One region of the Ruegeria sp. AB9 genome, then DNA from elsewhere that is predicted to be linked to it. Evidence: riboswitches for the same ligand, from Rfam matches in the RefSeq annotation. Region 1 holds a riboswitch; the other holds the start of a gene.
What was found. A riboswitch is a leader RNA that binds a small molecule or an ion and turns the genes downstream of it on or off. The one in region 1 is predicted to bind cobalamin.
Positions count from the first base shown of each region.

Region 2: linked by a shared signal. The riboswitch ahead of ACR0K5_RS23765 (DUF4198 domain-containing protein) and the one ahead of ACR0K5_RS11470 (hypothetical protein) in region 1 are both predicted to bind cobalamin.

Region 1 covers NZ_JBQGAA010000003.1:466,518-473,893, forward strand. The annotation lists gene nudC (NAD(+) diphosphatase) at 1-388, opposite strand, end outside; gene ACR0K5_RS11450 (bifunctional 2',3'-cyclic-nucleotide 2'-phosphodiesterase/3'-nucleotidase) at 571-2,439, shown strand; RNA gene ffs (signal recognition particle sRNA small type) at 2,479-2,577, shown strand; gene rsgA (ribosome small subunit-dependent GTPase A) at 2,736-3,764, shown strand; gene ACR0K5_RS11465 (alpha/beta hydrolase family protein) at 3,801-4,658, opposite strand; cobalamin riboswitch at 4,791-5,005, shown strand; gene ACR0K5_RS11470 (hypothetical protein) at 5,095-5,502, shown strand; gene ACR0K5_RS11475 (protein-tyrosine phosphatase family protein) at 5,494-6,006, opposite strand; gene ACR0K5_RS11480 (DNA polymerase III subunit gamma/tau) at 6,178-7,376, shown strand, end outside.
Region 2 covers NZ_JBQGAA010000024.1:9,018-16,393, forward strand. The annotation lists gene cbiQ (cobalt ECF transporter T component CbiQ) at 1-65, opposite strand, end outside; gene ACR0K5_RS23755 (cobalt ABC transporter permease) at 65-640, opposite strand; gene cbiM (cobalt transporter CbiM) at 637-1,248, opposite strand; gene ACR0K5_RS23765 (DUF4198 domain-containing protein) at 1,255-2,040, opposite strand; cobalamin riboswitch at 2,174-2,372, opposite strand; gene ACR0K5_RS23770 (ROK family transcriptional regulator) at 2,486-3,685, opposite strand; gene ACR0K5_RS23775 (substrate-binding domain-containing protein) at 3,865-4,884, shown strand; gene ACR0K5_RS23780 (ABC transporter permease) at 4,991-6,064, shown strand; gene ACR0K5_RS23785 (ATP-binding cassette domain-containing protein) at 6,064-6,840, shown strand; gene ACR0K5_RS23790 (nucleoside/nucleotide kinase family protein) at 6,837-7,376, shown strand, end outside.

The DNA.
Region 1 (7,376 bases):
GCTCGGCAAACACATGCCCTTCCGGCAAGTCCGGGTGCTGTTGCTCGGATCTGTCGACAAATTCGCCCAGACCAGTCAGGTCCAACCCCTCTGCAGCCCAAGCTGAGATATCCGCCGCGAACAAAGGTACACCTTTCGCGCCAAGGCCAAGAAACACAGGGGCTTCGATTACACCGCCGGGGCCATCATTGACCAGCGGATGCGTCATCGCGGTTAGGGCAAGCTGATCCAGCGCCTCACCCGTTACCAGCAGTTTCCCCCGCCAAAGCAACACGCATCGCGCAGCAGGATTGCGCGTCATTTCGGCCAGCTCGTCCGAATCCCCACGAAGATGCGCCGCTCGATCCAGGCCCGAGCCGCCAAAGGTCACCTGCTCTGCGTTTTTCATTGGATTTCCTTCTGGTCCTGCGCACAGGGCTGCCATGTCTCAGCCCGTGTTGCAATGACAATTCAAAGACGCGAATCCCACGGCCCTGCCACTGAAAAGCCGCATGGTGGTCTCGGAAAATTCATCTACGATACTTTTTGATGAATTTAGTCGATAACCACATTTAAAAGCAGAATAAAAAAGTGAAGCAAAACCCTTCGAAACAGGTTCAACCCACGGATGATTTTGGGAACATTCGTATTCTTGCCACTACCGACCTGCATATGAATCTGACCGGTTTTGATTATTACACGGACAAAAAGGACCCAACGCTTGGGTTGACCCGCACCGCAAGCCTGATCCGCAAAGCCCGAAAGGAGGTCACAGATGCACTGGTGCTGATGTTCGACAATGGGGATTCGCTTCAAGGAACGCCGTTGGGCGAATGGGCAGTGCGGCACAGCAATCCCCATCCGATGATGCAGGCATTCGGGGCGCTGGAATATGATGCGGTAAGCCTGGGCAACCATGACTTCGGGTTCGGGCTACCGTCGTTGGACAAGATCCTTGCACAAGCCCCCTGTCCGGTTCTCTGCGGCAACCTTCATCGGTCTGGAGAAAAACAGTCATGGCAACGTTATGCCATTCTGGACCGTACCGTGTCGGTCGGCAACAAGGATGTGCCCATTCGCGTTGGTGTGTTTTCAGTTCTTCCACCGCAAACAACCCGTTGGGAAGAACATAATCTGAACGATAATGTTGTGGCTGAAGACATCATTGTCGCGGCACGATCTCTTACGCATTTGCTGCGGGTAAGGGGGTGCGATTTGGTCGTTGCGCTCGCCCATTCCGGCCTCGGAAACACGGAAGTAACGGCTGGCACTGAAAATGCTGTTATCCCCCTGGCTGCGATTGAAGGCATCGACGCTGTCGTCGCCGGGCACACTCACCTGACTCTTCCCGGAAACAGTAACACCCGAACTCCCGGTGTGGATTACGCGAAAGGGCTGGTGCACGGAACACCGGTTGTCATGCCCGGCTCGGCAGGCGCATATCTTGGGGTCATCGATTTGACCGTTACACTGCAGCCAAAGTCAGGACTGCGCGTTGTTGATTGCCATACAGAATTGCACCCTGTTTTTGGTGGCAGCGCTGCAATTGGTGAAGACATGGAAATTGCGCGCCTTGTCGAAACCGCACATCATCAGACCCGACAGGACATGGCTGCGCCTGTTGCACGCGTCTCTGAAAACTTGCACAGCTACTTCAGTTTCTGTGCTCCGGATCGCGGATTGACGCTGGTGGCTTCGGCGCAAGCTGCCGCATTGCGCGCTTTTCTACAAGGTAATGCGCTTGCAGAGCTTCCGTTGCTGTCTGCCGTGTCACCGGCCAAAGGCGGCGGGCGTTCCGGCCCCCGGTATTACACGGACGTTCCGGCTGGTGAAATTTGTCTGCGTCACGTTGCGGACCTGCATGTATTCCCCAATGAACTGCGCGCAATCCAGATCACAGGCGCCCATCTGCTGGAATGGTTGGAGATGTCGGCTAGCGCATTCAATCAACAATTGCCCGGCGCCGAAATCGAACTGTTCGACCGGGATCGGGCGGGGTACAATTTCGATATCATCTTCGGCCTGTCCTATCAGATCGACCCTTCGCAACCACCGCGATATGATGTCGAGGGTCAATTGATTCATCCCGGGCACAGGCGTGTTCACGGTCTGACATGCGCGGGCCAACCCGTGCAGTCGGATCAGACTTTCGTGATTGCACTCGACAACTACCGAGCAAGCGGAGGGGGACATTTCCCGCACATCTCTTCAGTCCAAGCTATCAATCTGCCGCCGCTGGAAATCAGGGACCTGTTGCGGGATTACATGACCCAACGCCTGCCGCCCGATCCGTTGGCCCAGCAGCCGTATCCTTTCTCTCTGGTGTCGCAATCGGGGGCAACGACGATTCTTCGAACGGGTCCCGGTGCTTTGAAGTACATTGATGAATTGAGCATGTTCGAGCCAAGTATTCTGGAACCTGATGACGACGGTTTTGCACGCATTCGCCTGACGCTCTGACGGGTTGTCTTTTGCCGAAGCCTTCCCTATATCCAGAATCGAGAGGTTGGCGCGGGCGAGCGCCTCGCCAACCTGGTCAGGTCCGGAAGGAAGCAGCCACAACGAGCCCCGCTTGGGTCGATGTCCAACCTCTCACTTCGTGAACCATAGCCGCAGGAGGGCATTATGATTGTAGCAAAAACCCTTCGGGCAGAACGGTTCTGATCTCACAGTACTAACCGACTGCCTGAACACGTGACCCGGGGATGAGCGTTTGCCATCCGTTGGGATTGCTGTTTCTGACAACGGGCAGACCAATGTATTCTTCACTTTCGGACCTTGGATGGTCCTCTCACTTTGCTGCGCAACACGCGGACAACCCTTCATGCATGCCTTTTCGCATTGCTTCCGTCCATCGGGACCGTCTGATCGGGCTGACCCCGGATGGCGAATTTCCATTGCTGACCCTTGATCAACCGACCGGTGCTTTTGCCGTCGGTGACTGGGTTCTCACTGACGACGATAAACGCGTGCGCCATCTGCTCGATCGGCGCAGCCTGCTGCACCGACGCGCCGCCGGTACTGGTGCCGCGACGCAACTGATCGCTGCTAATGTCGATGTGCTGTTCATCGTCAGTTCCTGCAACGCCGATTTCAACCTGCCCCGGCTGGAACGTTATTTGGCGCTTGCGCATCAGGCCGGGTGTTACCCGGTTGTTGTTCTGACAAAAGCCGACACATCGGACGACCCCGACAGTTTCTCCGGGCAGGTACAAGCTGTGGACCCGTTTTTGACCGTTTTGACAGTAAACGCACTGGACCCTGCGGCAGTTGAAAAAGTCCTGTCATGGTGCCCCACAGGCCAGACCGGCGCGCTGGTCGGATCGTCCGGCGTTGGCAAAACGACACTTGCCAACACAATGACCGATCAGGATCTCGCCACGTCAGGTATTCGCGAGGATGACGCACGTGGTCGGCATACAACCACCGCACGCGCATTGCACCGGATGCGTAACGGCGGTTGGCTGATCGACACACCCGGAATGCGCGCTTTGCGCCTGCTGGATGCTCAGGACGGGATCGACGAAGTATTCTCGGACCTTACCGAGTTAAGCCAGCACTGCCGCTTTTCAGATTGTCAGCACGACACAGAGCCCGGATGTGCAGTGCAAGAGGCGATCACCCGCGGCATGCTTGATCCGGCGCGATTAGGCCGTTGGCGCAAGCTCCGGCGCGAAGAGCAGCGCAACTCTGAAACCGTAGCTCAATCCCGGGCCCGGGATAAAGCGTTCGGCAAGATGGTGCGTGGCGTCATGCAGGAAAAAAAGCTTCGCGACCGGCGATAGCTGGAAGGTGCTCGGCAACGCCTGCGCCGCGTCTGGTCAGGCGATCAGGCGCGGCCAAACTGCAGCGTTGCGCCGGGCAAATGCTCCGATATGACCAACCTCTGGCAGCCCGAAATCGGCTGGCTTCAGCAGGTGACGGTTGGCCTCGGAGCCGTAAAGATCAGCAAGTCGCCAGACCGCTTCTGGCGGCACCATCTGATCATCCTCGAAGGTGAACAGATCTACGGGTACGCCCGAACCTTCCCACCACGCGGCAGGCAGGTCCTGGCCAGTTTCGGGCACATAGTTCAATGGTGCCGTGCACCACCTGCGCCACTGCCAGTAAACAGATGAAGGCAGATCCGAGCCAAAGCCGATCGCTTTCCCGGGCAGATACCCGAGCGCCCGCACAATCAGAGGGGCATGACCGTACCAGAACAACCACGCCAGACCCCGATAGGGCCACGGATGGTCCTTCAATGTCACTAGGCCCGAACAAACGCAGATCATACGGTCGACCTTATCGATATCGGGCTGCACCGGACCCAACATCGCGCCGACTGAATGGCCAATGGTCCAGTGTCTTGCATTCGGGTATCGCCGACGCATTTCCGCCCGTGCCGCAGGCATGTCGATCAAGGCCCAATCCGCCATGGTCGCACGCGAATCTTTCAAGCGGCCCGTCAAAGAAAACCCGTAATCCCGATAGTCATAGGTCAGGCAGGCCATGCCATGCTCAGCGGCGAGCCATCGTGCGAAATGACAGTAATAATCGCGCGGCACACCAGTTGCACTGTTCAGCACGACAACGGTTTCCGGCTCGACTACTGGGCGATAGAGGCGTGCAGACAGCGTTACCGATCCAGACGGGAATTGAAAATCTTCGGTCAAAACACTCTGCTCTGTATCCAACATGATCTCTGACTTTGCGCTGCACAATCGAATGGGCCGACTTCAATGCCATGGACAGTACGCAGGAACCTGCAGTGCATCCAGCATGACCAAACGTCCGGGCAAAAGATCGGCTTGACTCGGTGGGTGGTCAAACGCTAGCGGTTGTGTGATGGTTTCCGACCTCCACAAGGGATCGGGATGAAAAGGGAACACGGTGAGGTTATGCCCTCAGGGCTCAACCAAATCCGCGACTGCCCCCGCAACTGTAAGCGGTAAGCAATGCCAAAACACCACTGGCCCAACGGCTGGGAAGGTTGGCAAAGCAATGACCCGCAAGTCAGGAGACCTGCCATCGGAAACGAAACCGAAACTCGGGCGGGGTGTCCGGGCAGGTCCTGACCGCAAAAGCCGTCCTGCCTGACCAAACTCTCCTGTCCCCACGCGCGGAGGGCGCAGGATGATCTGGAAGACAAAAACGCATGAATACAGTGCAACCGTTTGTCAGCGGACGGGCAAAACCTGCCCGGCTTTGGCGCAGCTTGCGCGCTCGATTGCGGAGGCCATGACACAGGCCACAGCAGCCACAAGCGATGATTTCGAGATTGAAGGAAACAGTGAGCTGTCGCATTGCACCGAAGGATGCCATGCAACGTTCCGGGCGCAATCAGGCAGCATTCGTGTCTTTTGCGGCACGCAGCCCGAAGCTGCGATTGAGACCCTGAATGTTTATGCCGATTTGGTCTTTGGAAACACGTTTTGCGCGATGCCATCCAATATCGTCAAATACCCACCCTGCGCTATGATCGAAGCTTCCACGATCCGGCCTCGAAAAACCGTTTACACGCCCGAGCAGCTTTCAGTCTGATTCCAGATCTACCTGTGCCTGGGCAAGTTGAGACGCCCAGGCCAGTTGCGCATCAGTTTCTACGGCACAAGGTCGCACGGCCCGCAATCGTTCCAGCGCTTTGTCGGCGCGTTCGCCACATTCGACCATCAGCCGCAGGACAACCATGCCTGACCTACCACAGCCTCCTCGACAGTGTGCCAAAACGCGACCTCCGCCTGACAGCGCGTGTCGGGCTGCGGCACTGACAGACGGCCACGCGTCCTCAGTCGCCTTTGTCGGCGCTCCGAAATCTTCTATCGGCAGGTGAACCCACCGGCTGGCGCGGCTTTGAATGTCGCTGCCAAAACTCTGCGCCCCGTCCTGAAGCATTTCGACATCCGTTGTCATCGATACAACAAGCCCCGGCTGCCAGGCTGCGATCGTATCCAGATCGCTGGAATAATCCCCGCCACGTCCGGGCATCGAGGTCAGGGCAAGCGTTCCTCCTCCGACTTGCAGGGCGTAGACCACCAACTGCGACATGAATTGTGTCCTCCCCAAAGAACTCTTTACAAAAATGAGTTATTAAATCTGCTGATGCAGTTTAGTGCGAAACTGACTCGTTTCTAAAACAAAAATCATCACACCACGCTGTGGACGCGGGCAGCAGTGGCCACTACGCTGTGCCGAAGCACCGAATCCGAACGAGAAGACATGACTGACAGCCCCAGCCCCGCCTATCAGGTTCTCGCCCGCAAATATCGCCCGGAAACCTTTGCCGATCTGGTGGGTCAGGATGCCATGGTGCGCACCCTGAAAAACGCGTTCGAGGCCGATCGGATCGCGCAGGCCTTCATCATGACCGGTATTCGCGGAACTGGTAAAACCACGACCGCTCGGATTATTGCCAAGGGCATGAATTGCATCGGTCCGGACGGGAACGGCGGTCCCACAACCGAACCCTGCGGTCAGTGCGAACACTGCGTCGCCATCATGGAAGGCCGCCATGTCGACGTGATGGAGATGGACGCCGCAAGCCGCACTGGCGTCAACGACATTCGCGAGATCATTGACAGCGTGCGTTATCGCGCCGCCAGCGCGCGTTACAAAATTTACATCATCGACGAGGTTCACATGCTCTCGACCAGCGCTTTCAACGCGCTGCTCAAGACGCTGGAAGAACCGCCCGCACATGTGAAGTTCATCTTTGCGACCACCGAAATTCGCAAAGTGCCCGTCACGGTGTTGTCCCGATGCCAGCGCTTTGATCTGCGGCGGATCGAACCCGAAGACATGATCGGTCTGCTGCGCAAAATCGCCGGAGCGGAAAGCGCCCAGATCGCGGAAGACGCACTGGCGCTGATCACCCGAGCAGCGGAAGGATCGGCCCGGGATGCGACCTCGCTACTGGATCAGGCGATTTCGCACGGGGCTGGCGAGACTACCGCCGATCAGGTTCGTGCCATGCTTGGACTGGCGGACCGTGGCCGCGTTCTGGACCTTATGGATATGATACTGCGCGGCGATGCCGCGAGCGCACTTACCGAGCTGAGCGGTCAATACGCCGAAGGCGCGGACCCGCTGGCCGTGCTGCGAGATCTGGCCGAGATCACACATTGGGTGAGTGTCGTTAAGATTACACCCGATGCAGCTGAAGACCCGACGGTTTCTCCGGACGAGCGTACCCGAGGCCAACAGATGGCAAACGCCCTGCCAATGCGGGTCCTGACCCGGATGTGGCAAATGCTGTTGAAGGCGCTGGAGGAGGTTTCAGCCGCCCCGAACGCCATGATGGCCGCAGAAATGGCCGTTATCCGCCTGACCCATGTCGCTGATCTGCCCAGCCCAGAAGAACTGATCAAGCGATTGCAGGATACCCCCCCGCCGTCAGGCGGGCCCAACGGCGGCGTTTC
Region 2 (7,376 bases), on a different contig from region 1:
AGCCCTTCGGACCGGCCACCGGCTTCGGCCAGTGTTTTCTCTTGTTGACCCAGTACGTGTGCCATCAGGCTGCCAGTTTGCGGCGGGCCGCCATGTAAAAGCCCAAACCGAACAGACCAACGATGTAGCCGATCCCACCAAGGATCGTCTGCAGGTCATTATGTTCGCGATAAGCTGCAATCTCGCGCCGAAGCGGGCGCAATTCGTCACGCACGGCCTTGGCAATTAGCTGCTGCTCTTCGTCGCTGAGCGAAGCAACTGAACCGCTGATCTGTGTCGGAGCAGCCAAAAATGAGTCACCGGTTTTAGCCACCGCAACGCCCATGATCTCTGCGACATCTTCGGCAGACATTGTGACTTCGGCCACATGTCCGGCACCAAGGTCAGCAAAAAAGGTGTGCGACACGGCTGAGTTCGGTGTGTAGACAAAGAAACCGTCCACATCAGTGACAGTGCGACCCAGCTCTGCCCCATCCGGGCCGGAGACAATGACCTCGGTCTCGCTTGCCATATCACCGTTAGAGAACCCGATCTCGCCCTCAATGGCGTCGCCGGATTCAAAAACGCCGGCTATGACTTTATGCGCCAGTGCAGGCACAGGTGCGCAGCACAGTGCCAGGACGAAAACCAGATGCTTCATGTGGTCACTCCTTTGACAAACAGCTCGGGCTTGACCTTGCGGGCCAGCAAAACCGCGAACCCGGTCAAAATCGCCTCAATGGCCATGACGGGGATATGTGCAAAGAAAACGAGCTTGGCAGCGGGCAAAAATTCGTCTCCTGACAATGCCAGCGATACCGCAACCATGCCGGTTGTGGCGGCAATTGCAAATGCACCGCCGACACCTCCCCATATCGCTCCGTGCAAAGGTGTGCCGCGGGCGATCAGGCCACCAAAGAGCATTCCTGCCACGACTGCAGGCAAGGCGATATTGACAGTGTTGATCCCCAACACTGTCAACCCGCCAAAGCCGAAGAAGACGGCCTGCAGCAAAAGCCCGACGAACAAAGCCGGGAATGCGGCCCAGCCAAGCAGAAGCCCGGCCATGCCATTCAGGATCAAATGTACCGACGACGGGCCAATGGGCACGTGGATCAACGATGCCACAAAGAAACTGGCAGACAGCACCCCCGCAGTGGGAATGCGATCAAGGTCCAGTGACCTGAGGCCCAATGCAATCCCCCCCGCAGCGGCGACGGCGCCGCCAATTACGACCGGGTTGGAAAGGGCTCCGTCGACGATATGCATTTGGCGTTACTCCAGATCCCAGGCGCGGATCCAGATGACCGCGTCCTGGCTGAGTTCTTTACCTTCATGTTCGGTCACTGGACCAGCCCCAAGTGCTGCGAAACCCCAGTATCCGGCTTTTGGAACACCGAACGAGAAATACCCGTTATCGTCCGAGATGGCGACCACGGCACCGCCGGGCATCGGCGAAACGTTCGGGGTCGAAGCGGCTGCACTGTCCATGTCAGGCTCGGCCGCCATGTATTCGATCTCGATCTCGGCGCCCGCAACCGGCTGACCATCCGCCATCACGCGCCCCGTGAAGGTCGAACCCGCAATGATGTTGGTCGGCTTGTTCAGCGGAATGATCTCGGTCGGCAGGCCCACCGGGTTCATCCAGTCGGTCGGTAGTTCGTTGCGGTTCAGAAACGCTTTGGTAAGCTGCTGGATATAGATGTCCTCTGACTCTTCATAGTAAGGCTGCGGAACCGTCACCAGCACGTAGTCGCCTGAGCGCTTGACAGGAACAGTGCCTTTGAAAGCCGCGCCTTCATTCTCTTTGCCGGTAAATCGGACAGGTTCCAGCGTGCCCAGCAGGTCGGTCTTTTCACCGTTGTGGATTACATAGAATTCCTGCGGCTTTTCCAGATCCATGACATGGCCATTTTCGAACGGATGCCAGAAGATCAGCTTGACCGGCACGTCGCCCGGCTTTTCGATCATGGTGTCACTGGTGTATTCCAAAAGGAAATGCGCATTAGCCATGGCGGGGAGCGCCACCGCGGCAACGGCTGCAGAGAGCAGCTTCTTCATGAACAGTCGTCCTTGTCCCATCGCGCCAGTCCCGGCACGAAACTCGTTTTGACTGCGGGACATCCAAGGCCGAGTTGCTTTTTCAAGCATCCTGGTCCGACGAACATCCCGTCGCCGATTAGGAGTGCCCATAAATGAGGGCACATATCCGGCAGGTATCCTGACTTGCGGGTCGAAGCGTTGGACTGGCCTTCCCGGGAGAATCCCAGTGGCGTGTCAGCCCTGCTCGCCGCTTACAGTTGCGGGTGCAGTTGCGGAATTGGGCCTGAGCCCGCACCGCATTCCCTATTGATTCCAGAGCACGCCCCGGAACCGGACATGCCGAACGGCTTGCCAGACAATCCCGGCATCCGTCAACGATCAATTGTGATGACTGTCGAAAAAGTCATGAACTCTGGAAATTTCGGTAAACTTACTTGGCCCGAGAAGTGCATATAAAAGAACTTTACGCTTCGGAAAGATACCTTTCTGACAAGGGCAAACTTGCCGCGCCCAACGAACGGGCGTCCGGGCCTACGGCTCCTGCCAGCACAGAAGGTCGCTCAAGTCCGGTCAGATTCAAATCGGAAAGTTCGTTTTCAACCATCTCAACCAAACGCGCTTTGATATCCGGCGGCATCCAGCCATCGATCTTCACGCATTCAAAGTCTATAAGGCTACAGGATGAGACAATTGCGCTGGCAATCCCGCTCGCCGTCTGTTTCAACCAGTTTTCCAGTTGAACTTTTGGCAATTCCCAACGCTCGGTCGTTTCCCATATAGAATGCGTAGTTGCCTTTTCTGCGGAGATTGAACGCTCGAGTACGTAAAGGCTGGCCACGTCGATCAAAGGCTTCACACCGCTCGTGTCATCAGGCACTGGCAAAGGGCCGAGTGCACCAGCGTTTCCACGACCCGAAAAGATTGAACCATTGAGAACCACACCTCCGCCAATGAAGTATCCGACGTAAAAGTACAAAAAATCCCGAGGCCCGTCCGCTGGACCAAAAACCAACTCCGCTCCACAGGCTGCCGTCGCATCGTTTTGAAGAAATATCGGCATATCGTAGCAAAGCGCGAGATCCGCCTTTATGTCCGCGGAACGCCACGGGTCCATTTTTTCCTGAGGAACCTGCAATGTCTGGGCCCAGTCCCACAGGTAAAACGGCATGGCAATCCCAAGCCCTGCGATCCTGCCTTTGGCCTCAGGTGACATGGACGACATCATTTTCTCAAGGCTTTCTCTGGAAAAATCCAAAGTGGCTTTCGGCGTTGGATAATCATAGGTTCGCCGCTCGCGTTGCCGCACATTTCCGACAAAGTCGGTCAGAACGAGTTCGGTACTGCGGCGCCCGACTTTGAGTCCAAAGAAAAACGCGCCATCTGGATTGAGGCGCATGGGAACAGATGGCTGCCCGACTTTCCCGCGAACCGGTTCGCCGCGCAGAAGCAAACCATCTTTTTCCAATTGGCGCATGATGACTGAAACCGTTTGCGCTGACAGCCCTGTCATGCGTGCGATCTCGGACTTCGCGAGGGCCTGATGACGCCGGACAAGCGACAGAACAAGGCGTTCGTTTCGGGCCCGCATCCCACTTTGGTTGGTTCCACGCACTTCTGGTCCGTGCGAGCCAATGGAGCTTTCCTGAGATGTATTTGCGGACACGGCCACCCCTTTCCCGTTGAAGAATGTGGAAGCCTCCGCACTCTGTCAATAATAAATAAGAGTGATTTATTTATTGACTCAATATTCGAATCTGGTGATGGTTTCATATGGGTTCGGGTTATTTTCGCCTGATCGCCCTCGTGCCCTCTTGGGCATAGGAAAAACTGGGAGGATTACTGATGAAACTTGCGAAACTTGCGGGCGCGTCTGCGCTGGCAGTTACTGCCATGGCCGGTAGTGCAATGGCAGAAGGCGAAACCGTTTGCCTGATCACCAAAACAGATACCAACCCATTCTTTGTCAAAATGAAGGAAGGCGCGACAGCGAAAGCTGAAGAGCTTGGAATGACGTTGAAAGCCTTTGCTGGCAAAGTCGACGGCGACCACGAGACACAAGTGCAGGCTATTGAGACCTGCATTCTGGACGGCGCCAAAGGCATTCTACTGACAGCCTCGGACACATCATCCATTGTCCCAGCAGTTAAACAGGCGCGGGACGCAGGAGTTCTGGTTATCGCTCTGGATACGCCGCTTGAGCCAATTGACTCGGCCGATGCGACATTTGCAACGGACAATTTCCTTGCCGGACTTTTGATTGGACAGTGGGCCAAGGCCACTCTGGGCGACGCAGCCAATGATGCGAAAATCGCCACTCTGGACTTGGCGGTCAGCCAGCCCACAGTGGATGTGCTGCGCAATCAGGGCTTCCTGCAAGGTTTCGGCGTGGATCTGGCTGATCCGAATGTGATCGGCGATGAAGAAGATCCCCGTCTGGTCGGCAGTGATGTCACCGCCGGCAACGAAGAAGGCGGCCGCCGCGCGATGGAGAACCTTCTGGCCAAGGACCCGACGATCAACGTTGTTCACACCATCAACGAACCGGCGGCGGCAGGCGCTTACGAGGCGCTGAAAGCCATCGGGCGTGAAAATGACGTATTGATCGTTTCCGTCGACGGTGGTTGCCCGGGTGTCCAGAACGTCGCTGACGGCGTTATCGGCGCGACATCACAGCAATACCCGTTGTTGATGGCTTCGCTGGGGGTAGAGGCCGTCAAAAAGTGGGCGGACGAAGGCGTGAAGCCTGACAATACTCCAGGTAAGGATTTCTTTGACACCGGCGTGGCACTCGTTACGGACAAGGCCGCTGATGGCGTCGAGTCAATCTCGGTCAAAGATGGCATGGACCTCTGCTGGGGTTAAGCTGAACGCGTGAAAGGCCGCAAAGCGGCCTTTCACCTATCAAACCACTCACACGCCCGAAAATTTGCTAAAGTCGTCAGTAGCCTGACGCTTTGGGGGAACGTTTATGTCCGATACTTCACGACAGTCAGACAATTTCGAAGCCGCCGCAAATGGCAGTCCGGAACAGGTCGCCGAGTTTGACGATCACCAACGCGGATTTGTCGGAACAATTCAGCATTTTCTACATGTAAACCCTTCTCTGGTGCCATTGATCGTTCTTGTGGCTGCCATCGTCATTTTCGGTGCCTTGTTAGGGTCCAAGTTTTTCTCACCATTTGCGCTGACCCTGATCCTTCAGCAGGTTCAGATTGTCGGAATCGTCGCGGCCGCGCAAAGCCTGGTGATCCTGACCGCCGGTATCGATCTGAGCGTCGGAGCGATCATGGTGATGTCATCGGTCGTCATGGGTCAGTTTACCTTCCGGTATGGGTTGCCACCGTCGATCGCCATCGTTTGCGGTCTTGTTGTGGGTACCGCCATCGGCGCGGTAAACGGTTTCCTCGTCAGCCGCATCAAGCTGCCACCTTTCATCGTGACGCTTGGCATGTGGCAAATCATTCTCGCTGCAAATTTCCTATATTCGCAGAATGAAACCATCCGGTCGCAGGATATCGAGGAACATGCTAGCATCCTGCAACTTTTCGGGGCCAAATTTAACGTGGGTGGCGCTGTGTTCACCGTCGGCGTGATCTTCATGCTGGTGCTGATCCTCGGACTTGCCTACGCGCTGCGCCATACCGCTTGGGGACGGCATGTTTACGCAGTTGGTGATGACCCGGAAGCCGCCGAATTGTCCGGCGTCAACGTGCACCGAACGCTGATGTCCGTTTACATGTTGTCCGGGTTGATCTGCGCATTTGCAGGCTGGGCATTGATTGGCCGGATCGGGTCGGTATCTCCTACTTCAGGGCAATTGGCCAATATTGAAAGCATAACAGCGGTTGTGATCGGGGGTATTTCCCTGTTCGGGGGCCGCGGGTCCATTCTTGGCTCGTTGTTCGGAGCGTTGATCGTTGGCGTTTTTACGCTTGGACTTCGGTTGCTGGGCGCGGACGCACAATGGACCTTCCTGTTGATCGGGATCCTTATCATCGCAGCGGTCGCGGTCGACCAGTGGATCAGAAAGGTGGCGGGCTGATGGAACCTATTCTCAAAGGACGCAACCTTGTTAAGCGCTATGGCAAGGTAACTGCGCTGGATCAGTGTGACTTCGATCTGATGCCGGGTGAAATTCTGGCCGTGATCGGCGACAATGGCGCAGGAAAGTCGACGCTGATCAAAGCGGTGTCAGGCGCGGTGGCGCCAGATGAAGGCGAAGTCTGGCTGGAAGGTCAAAAGGTGAATTTTCATTCCCCGATTGATGCGCGCGAAGCAGGTATTGAAACTGTTTACCAGACGCTAGCCATGTCCCCTGCCCTCTCAATTGCGGACAACATGTTCATGGGCCGCGAAATTCGGCGCAAAGGGCCGCTGGGATCGTGGTTCCGAATGCTCGACCGCCCGGCCATGGAGAAGTTCGCCCGAGACAAGCTGAGCGAGTTGGGCCTGATGACGATCCAGAACATTAACCAGGCTGTCGAAACTCTTTCCGGGGGTCAGCGTCAGGGCGTCGCCGTGGCGCGAGCCGCGGCGTTCGGATCAAAGGTCATAATCCTTGATGAACCAACGGCGGCACTGGGTGTGAAAGAAAGCCGTCGGGTCCTTGAACTGATCCTGGACGTGAAATCACGCGGCATTCCGATCATTCTTATCAGTCACAACATGCCGCATGTATTTGAGGTTGCCGATCGGATCCACGTGCATCGGCTTGGCAGACGTCTCTGCGTTGTTGACCCCAAAGACTACACGATGTCCGACGCTGTGGCATTCATGACCGGCGCCAAGGAACCACCCACTGAGGATCAAGCCGCGTGACAGGTGTGCCTACGACCCCTGAGGCGCTTGCAGACAGGATCGCGGATGCTGTCCAGGCTTTACCACCGTCGCAAGACCGCCATCTCGTCGCGATTGCCGGGCCACCGGGGTCAGGGAAAACGACTGTGGCCAGCCTTGCAACAACAGAGCTCAATCGGCGCGGCATCACAACCGGCCTGGTTTCCATGGACGGCTTCCACTACGACAACGCAATTTTGAAAGCTCGCGACCTAATGAGTCGCAAAGGGTCCCCCGAAACCTTTGACCTTGCCGGATTTCACGCATTGCTTGATCGTTTGCGCAAGGAAGGCGAAGTTGCAGTACCCGAGTTTGACCGAAACCTCGATCTGGCTATCGCTGCGCGGTCTATGATCACGCCGGATGAGAGAGTTGTTCTGGTTGAAGGCAATTATCTTCTGTTAAAGGAACCGGGCTGGTCGGAACTTCACCAACTTTGGGCGTTCAAAGTGTTTCTGGGCACTGACCTGACGACACTTGAAACCCGCCTGACCAACAGATGGATCGGATACGGTTTG